Regions from separate parts of the Bradyrhizobium sp. USDA 223 genome, predicted to be linked through region 2. Evidence: predicted binding sites of a transcription regulator. Region 2 holds the regulator's gene; the other holds the start of a gene.
What was found. Region 2 encodes LexA, which represses DNA repair genes until DNA is damaged. Its sites were predicted from a motif close to TGTTCNNNNTGTGTTCNG; they were not measured.
Positions count from the first base shown of each region.

Region 1: recA (recombinase RecA) is a predicted target of LexA. The motif match lies at 1,329-1,346, and genes of this name have one in related genera.

Region 1 is NZ_JBIYDR010000001.1:1,376,955-1,380,366, forward strand. It holds gene ABIA40_RS06015 (DUF2798 domain-containing protein) at 1-30, shown strand, start outside; gene ABIA40_RS06020 (hypothetical protein) at 587-757, opposite strand; gene ABIA40_RS06025 (hypothetical protein) at 914-1,114, opposite strand; gene recA (recombinase RecA) at 1,438-2,526, shown strand; gene ABIA40_RS06035 (hypothetical protein) at 2,633-3,412, shown strand, end outside.
Region 2 is NZ_JBIYDR010000001.1:2,268,430-2,271,841, reverse strand. It holds gene glp (gephyrin-like molybdotransferase Glp) at 1-721, shown strand, start outside; gene lexA (transcriptional repressor LexA) at 898-1,599, shown strand; gene ABIA40_RS10360 (hypothetical protein) at 1,985-2,419, shown strand; gene ABIA40_RS10355 (GAF domain-containing protein) at 2,637-3,412, shown strand, end outside.

The sequences.
Region 1 (3,412 bases), 890 kb from region 2:
GAGGAGCGGGAGCCCCGCGCCGGCCGGTAGCCGGGCGAACCATAGCCGGCTGGCTGGCGAAAGCAGGCGCGCGAGCGAAAGGCCGCACACTGGCCCCGTACCGGTCCCAATTTCGACATCCGTCCGCACCACTGCGGACACACCCGTCGGCAAGATTTTATCCGTTCGGCGCAGCCATGGGGGAAACGTGGCGCGCCGGAAACGGGGTGGCATCATATGGATAACGTAGAGCGGTCATTCGCCGCCGCGACGGCGGCTGGCTTCGTCGTGCTGGTGATAGGCCTGGTTCTGCTGGCGGTGCTGTAGCAGGCGCGCTGCTGCGGACGGAATTGACGTGCCGGGCCGTCCCATCGACGGTGCCGGCGCGCCTTGCCTCTCAAAAGTGGCAAAACAACCCCATGCACAGTAGGTCCTGGCGATTTCATCGCTTCGCCAATGGCTCGCTGGTAGTATTTAGCTACCCGGTGCATCTGCGGTCGCGGCGCCCCGACCGGCGATGCCGATCGGAGGTTCCGGCCAAGGACCGGAGCGGAGTGCCGCATCGCGGGCGGGCCAGGCCCGCTCCGGAGGGCGGTCCTGGCAGTGCTTAATGAACCTTGATCTCGTTCAGCGGCAGACGGAGCTCGGCGGCGCGCTCTTCGCGGTCCTTCTTGCGGAACTCGTTTTCCTTGCGCTCGAACTTCACCATCTCCTCGTGCGCCGCGTCCAGCAGCGGCTTTCGCCTGAGCGTATCGTGCTGCGTGTCGTTGTTCGTCATGATCAGAGGTCCCCAAAAGTTGCGGTCCCATCCCCACAGAAGGCCCGAGACCGCCAAAAGGTTCGGTGCCGTAGGATTACGGAAACATGACGGCGGCCCAGTCGCGCGTCGTTGATCCCGGTCATGTTCGCTTCGAGGAACCCGGCGCAGGCCCGGCTATTTCGGCGGCTGCAGCCCTGGCGATTTGACCCAATCGTTCAGATGATTGGCAACGTCGGCCTGGCGCGCCTTCTTGAGCAGCGCGTCCCGCTCCGGCCCCGGAGGTAGCTTGGACGCCTGCTCGCGGAGCTGCTTCACCCATGCCGACAGCCGGTCCTGAAGGGTCAGTTGCTGCTTGAAACGTCGTCGCTTCAACATGGCGCGCTCTTTCCGTGCCAGGAGGCGGGAGCGCGAGGTCAGCGGTCTCATCACCGAAGTGGCCACGGTCCGCGCGGTGATGATGCATTAGGATCCAGAAATGGATCCGCGTCTGTTCAGTTGTGCACTCAGTGCGGACGGCGTGACGATCCAGCATGGCAGGTTCGACCAGCTCCGTTGTCTCCTGGTCCAGTTAGAAAGACAAAATCCGCAAAAGAACATATTGCGAACTGAGAACAAATGAGGTACATTGCTTTTATCGCCGAGCTGCCTCGCAACTGTTTGTCCCTCACGCGAATCCTCGCCATAAGGAGCACGACCCAATGTCCGCAACTGCCCTGCGTATCGTCGAAGGATCCTCCATGGACAAGAGTAAAGCTCTGGCCGCCGCGCTCTCCCAGATCGAGCGGCAGTTCGGCAAGGGCTCGGTGATGAAGCTCGGCAAGAACGACCGCTCCATGGACATCGAGGCGGTGTCCTCCGGCTCGCTCGGGCTCGATATCGCGCTCGGCATCGGCGGTCTGCCCAAGGGACGCATCGTCGAGATCTACGGGCCGGAATCCTCCGGCAAGACCACGCTGGCGCTGCATACGGTGGCGGAAGCGCAGAAGAAGGGCGGCATCTGCGCCTTCATCGACGCCGAGCACGCGCTCGATCCGGTCTATGCCCGCAAGCTCGGCGTCAACATCGACGAGCTCCTGATCTCGCAGCCCGACACCGGCGAGCAGGCGCTGGAGATCTGCGACACCCTGGTGCGCTCGGGCGCGGTCGACGTTCTCGTGGTCGATTCGGTGGCGGCGCTGGTGCCGAAGGCCGAGCTCGAGGGTGAGATGGGCGATGCGCTGCCGGGTCTTCAGGCGCGGTTGATGAGCCAGGCGCTGCGCAAGCTGACGGCCTCCATCAACAAGTCCAACACCATGGTGATCTTCATCAACCAGATCCGCATGAAGATCGGTGTGATGTACGGCTCGCCGGAAACGACCACCGGCGGCAATGCGCTGAAATTCTACGCTTCCGTCCGCCTCGACATCCGCCGCATCGGTGCGATCAAGGAGCGCGACGAGGTGGTCGGCAACACCACGCGCGTCAAGGTGGTCAAGAACAAGCTGGCGCCGCCATTCAAGCAGGTCGAGTTCGACATCATGTACGGCGAGGGCGTCTCCAAGATGGGCGAGATCCTCGATCTCGGCGTCAAGGCCGGCATCGTCGAGAAGTCCGGCGCCTGGTTCTCCTATGACAGCCAGCGCCTCGGCCAGGGCCGCGAGAATGCCAAGGCGTTCCTGAAGGGCAACCCCGACATCACCGCCAAGATCGAGACCGCGATCCGGCAGAATTCCGGCCTGATCGCCGAGCAGATCCTCGCCGGCACGCCGGAGCGCGACGCCGACGGCGAGGAGCCGGCGGACGAGTAAGCCTTAACGCGAAGAGCTTTTCGCGAGGAGCGGGCACTGAGGACGTTGAGTTGCCGACGTCTTCGGTGCCCGTTTCGTTTGTGCGTTGCGTTGATCAGGTGGTGCGATGAAGCGGCTGATCTTGACGACAGATTCATCCGCCGCCGGCGCGATACAGCGGGCGGGCCTCGCCGACCTCGTCATGGCGATCGAGCGCCGGCTTGTTTGGGGATCGCTGCCGTCCACCGCGGAACTCGATGCATTCTGGCGCCTCGAAGGCTCGGGCTCTCACGGGCTGATCGAGCTGTTCTTAGAGTATGACACGGTCGAACTGTGGATGGAGCCAGAGCCAAATGCGCAATTGATCTTGCTCTGGCTGCTCGACCATTGCGGCAGCGATAGAGCGGCAGCCTCCAAACTCGTGATGCGTCCGCTGGACATCGCCGTGAGCGGTCTCGGTCCCGAGGGCCTCGCGAAGCTGAACCCGCCGCTGGTCAGGCTCACGCAAGATCACGTTGGCCTGGCGGGTCGCGCGTGGCGAGCTTATCGTGCGCCGACGCCACAGGCCTGGTTCGGCCTGCTCGAAACGGACTTGCGCCTGCTTCCGAAGCTCGAGCATTGCGTCGTCGCCCTGCTCGAAGAGCTTCCAAACGTGACCAGTGGCCTTGGCGCCACGGAAATGCGGATGCTGGAATCAATCGCGCCGGGTGGGGTGCAGCCCTATGACGTCTTCCCGGGATATCAGAAGCCTAACGAGCGTCGCGTCTTCGACTACTGGGAGGTGGGGGCGTTGCTCGATGGACTTGCGCGCTGCCCGGTGCCGGCCGTATCCGGCCTGGAGGAGGGACCGTTCACGCTCGACATGCATGATGATGCCCTCCGTCATGCACGATACAAGCAATCCCGC
Region 2 (3,412 bases):
TCATCCGCATCTCGCCGTCATCCGCCGCCCGAGGGTTGCCGTTCTCGCCACCGGCGACGAGCTCGTGATGCCAGGCACCACGCCTGGTCGTGGCCAGATCGTCTATTCCAACGGCTATGCCCTGCATGCGCTCGCCCGCAGCGAGGGCGCCGAGACCATCGACCTCGGAATTGCCGCCGATACGCTGGAGGCGACGTCCGCCGGCATCCGCAGCGCGCGCGAGAGCGGCGCCGACATCCTGATCACGACCGGCGGTGCGTCGGTCGGCGACCACGACCTGGTCCAGCAGGCGCTCAAGGGCGAAGGCATCGCGATGGCGTTCTGGAAGATCGCGATTCGGCCCGGCAAGCCGATGATGCACGGTCGACTAGGCGCGATGCGCGTGATCGGCCTGCCCGGCAATCCCGTGTCGTCCTACGTGTGCGCCTTCCTGTTCATGGTGCCCTTGATTCGCGCCCTGTCGGGCCGTTCAGCGATTCATCATCAGCGCGAGCGCGCCGTGCTGGGCCGCGATCTCGCCGCCAACGACCAGCGCGAGGATTATCTGCGTGCGCGACTGGAGGTGCGCGACGACGGCACGCGCGTCGCCCTTCCCGTCAGCCATCAGGACTCCTCCCTGCTTGCGAATCTCGCTGCGGCACAGGTACTTCTCGTGCGTGCACCGTTCGCGCCGAAGGCCGAGGCAGGGACGCCTTGCGAGGTGCTCCGGCTGCCCGTCTGAGCCGCCCAGCCACACGCATTCCGCGAGTTTGGCCGCGTTCACCATAAATTAAGCAGTTGCGGAACACATATCGAACATATAGTGTCCGTTCATGATTTGTTTCGAGGATGTAGCGGCTTATTGCCGACTTCATCGTCTCGGAATCGAACGACATCAACCGGGGGACTTTGGTCGAGATGTTGACGCGCAAACAATACGAGCTTCTGCGGTTCATCAGCGAGCGTCTGAAGGAAAGCGGCGTGCCGCCGTCCTTCGACGAGATGAAGGATGCGCTCGACCTGCGCTCGAAGTCAGGCATCCATCGCCTGATCACTGCGCTCGAGGAGCGCGGCTTCATTCGCCGCCTGCCCAACCGTGCCCGTGCCATCGAGGTGATCAAGCTGCCCGAGCTCCAGGCCGCCGCCGGCAATCGCCGCGGCTTCACCCCGAGCGTCATCGAGGGCAATCTCGGCAAGGTGCGCGCGAGCTCCAGCCCGCCCGCGGACGAGGGCGAGCGCCCGGTCGCGGTGCCCGTGATGGGCCGCATCGCCGCCGGCACGCCGATCGAGGCACTGCAGACCCGCAGCCACACCATCAGCGTGCCGCCGGACATGCTCGGCTCGGGCGAGCACTACGCGCTCGAAGTGCGCGGCGATTCGATGGTCGAGGCCGGCATCCTCGACGGCGACATGGCGCTGATCCAGCGCAACGAGACCGCAAATACCGGCGACATCGTGGTGGCATTGATCGACGACGAGGAGGCCACGCTCAAGCGCTTCCGCCGCCGCGGCGCCTCGATCGCGCTCGAGCCCGCCAATGCCGCCTACGAGGTCCGCATTCTTCCGCCGAACCGCGTGAAGATCCAGGGCAAGTTGATCGGGCTTTACCGGAAGTACTGATACCGGAAGTCTCAAGCGCCGCGCGCGCTTCGATCGGCATCGGCGATCCAGGATCGGAGCGGATACTTGTCCGCTCCGGCTGGACGGTTTCTCTGGTTCTGCGCCGGCTGTCCGGTCCATCTTCCCGCGCGACATTCGCCCGCGCAGGCGCGCAGCCATTTCTGCTTCGCCGGTAGAGTTGTGCCGGCAGTGCTGATAGCTCCGGCCGAATGCAAGGACGCGAGGTTTGTTCCTATCGAATCCGGGAAAGATAATGTGATCGCGTGCTGCGAACGCGAGCCGCAGATTTGCCCATAACCGAGCAGAGCGTTGTATGCTTCCACTCTGATAGAGGCCTGCGCCTCGAAAGAGACGCGGGTCGCTATCCCAGCATGAGGAGCACCCGATGTGTGACTACAGCTTGCATGCCGTCGCGACGCGCCCCGCCGTAGTCGGCGAGACGATCGTCACGACAACCTTCCGCGGCACCTCGACGCGCGGCTTCGCTTCTGAAGCCGATCCCTCCGTCGCGGTCTGTCTGCTGCCGGGAACGGAGCTCGCTTTCGCCGACGACGTCCGCTACGACAACCGCTGGATCTGGACGCGCACCGTGAACTCTCGCGTCGGCAAGTTCGGCAAGATCGACCCGCACATTCCCGATCGCCATCATGACGCGATCGAATTTCCCGACGGCAAATATGTGCTGGTGACGCAGCTCGTCGAAGGCCAGCGCGCGACCGTGCTGCAATTGCCGGTGACGCAGCCGGCCCCCGAGCGCGAGCACAAGCCGCAGACCGTCGCCGACACGCGGCCCACGATCACGCGCCTGCCGATCGGCTGACGCCCTTCGGCCGAAAGGCCGAGCCCGGGATTGAAATTGCCGTCGCCGGCCGAGGCCGGCGAGCCCGGTGGGTTTTTGTTTCAGGACATTCGATCGGCGAGCCCGCCGCCGCGCCTCGTCGCCGCATGAAGTTTGGGCCGTCCTGCCTGAATTTTGAACGTTCGCTCCGCAGCCAAATGACCGATGCTGCAGTGGCTTGAGGCGGCGGACAGGCTCGATGAAGACCTTCATTCGCGTCGTTGAACTCTGGGTACCCGACCGGACGCGCATGCGGCTGGAATTCGGCGGCGGCCTCTACGACGAAGGGCTGTCCGCGTTCAAGGCCGTCAGCGAAGAGCTGCACTTCGGATATGACGAGGGACTTCCAGGCAAGGCCTGGGCCTGTGGCCACCCCGTCATCCTCACGAAATTCGCCAACTCCTATTTCAAGCGGACCGATCAGGCCGCTGCGGCCGGCCTCACCTGCGGCGTGGCGGTGCCGGTGTTCGCGGGCGAATTCCTGCAAGCCGTGCTGGTGCTGTTCTGCGGCGACGACGAGGCGCACGTCGGCGCGATCGAACTCTGGCACAACGATCCTGATCTCTCGCATGAGATGGGGCTCGTCGATGGCTATTACGGCACCGCGGACATGTTCGAATTCAACTCCCGCCACACCAGATTTCCGCGCGGCTTCGGCCTGCCCGGACGCACCTGGAAGGCGGGCCTGCCACTGATCATCAAGGACTTGCACGACGCCAAGAGCTTCTTGCGCTGGGAGGACGCCGCCAAGGTCGGGATCAATCTCGGCGTCGGCGTGCCCTACGGAACCGGTACCGACCAGACCTGGGTTCTGACATTCCTGTCCGCGCAGGCAACGCCGATTGCACGACGCTTCGAGATCTGGGTCCTGAACGAGGACCGTTCGGCGCTGGTCTTTCGCGCCGGCGATTGCAGCGCACAGACCGACCTCGCCGCACGCTATGCGGCGCAGTCCATCGCCAGGGGCGAAGGCAG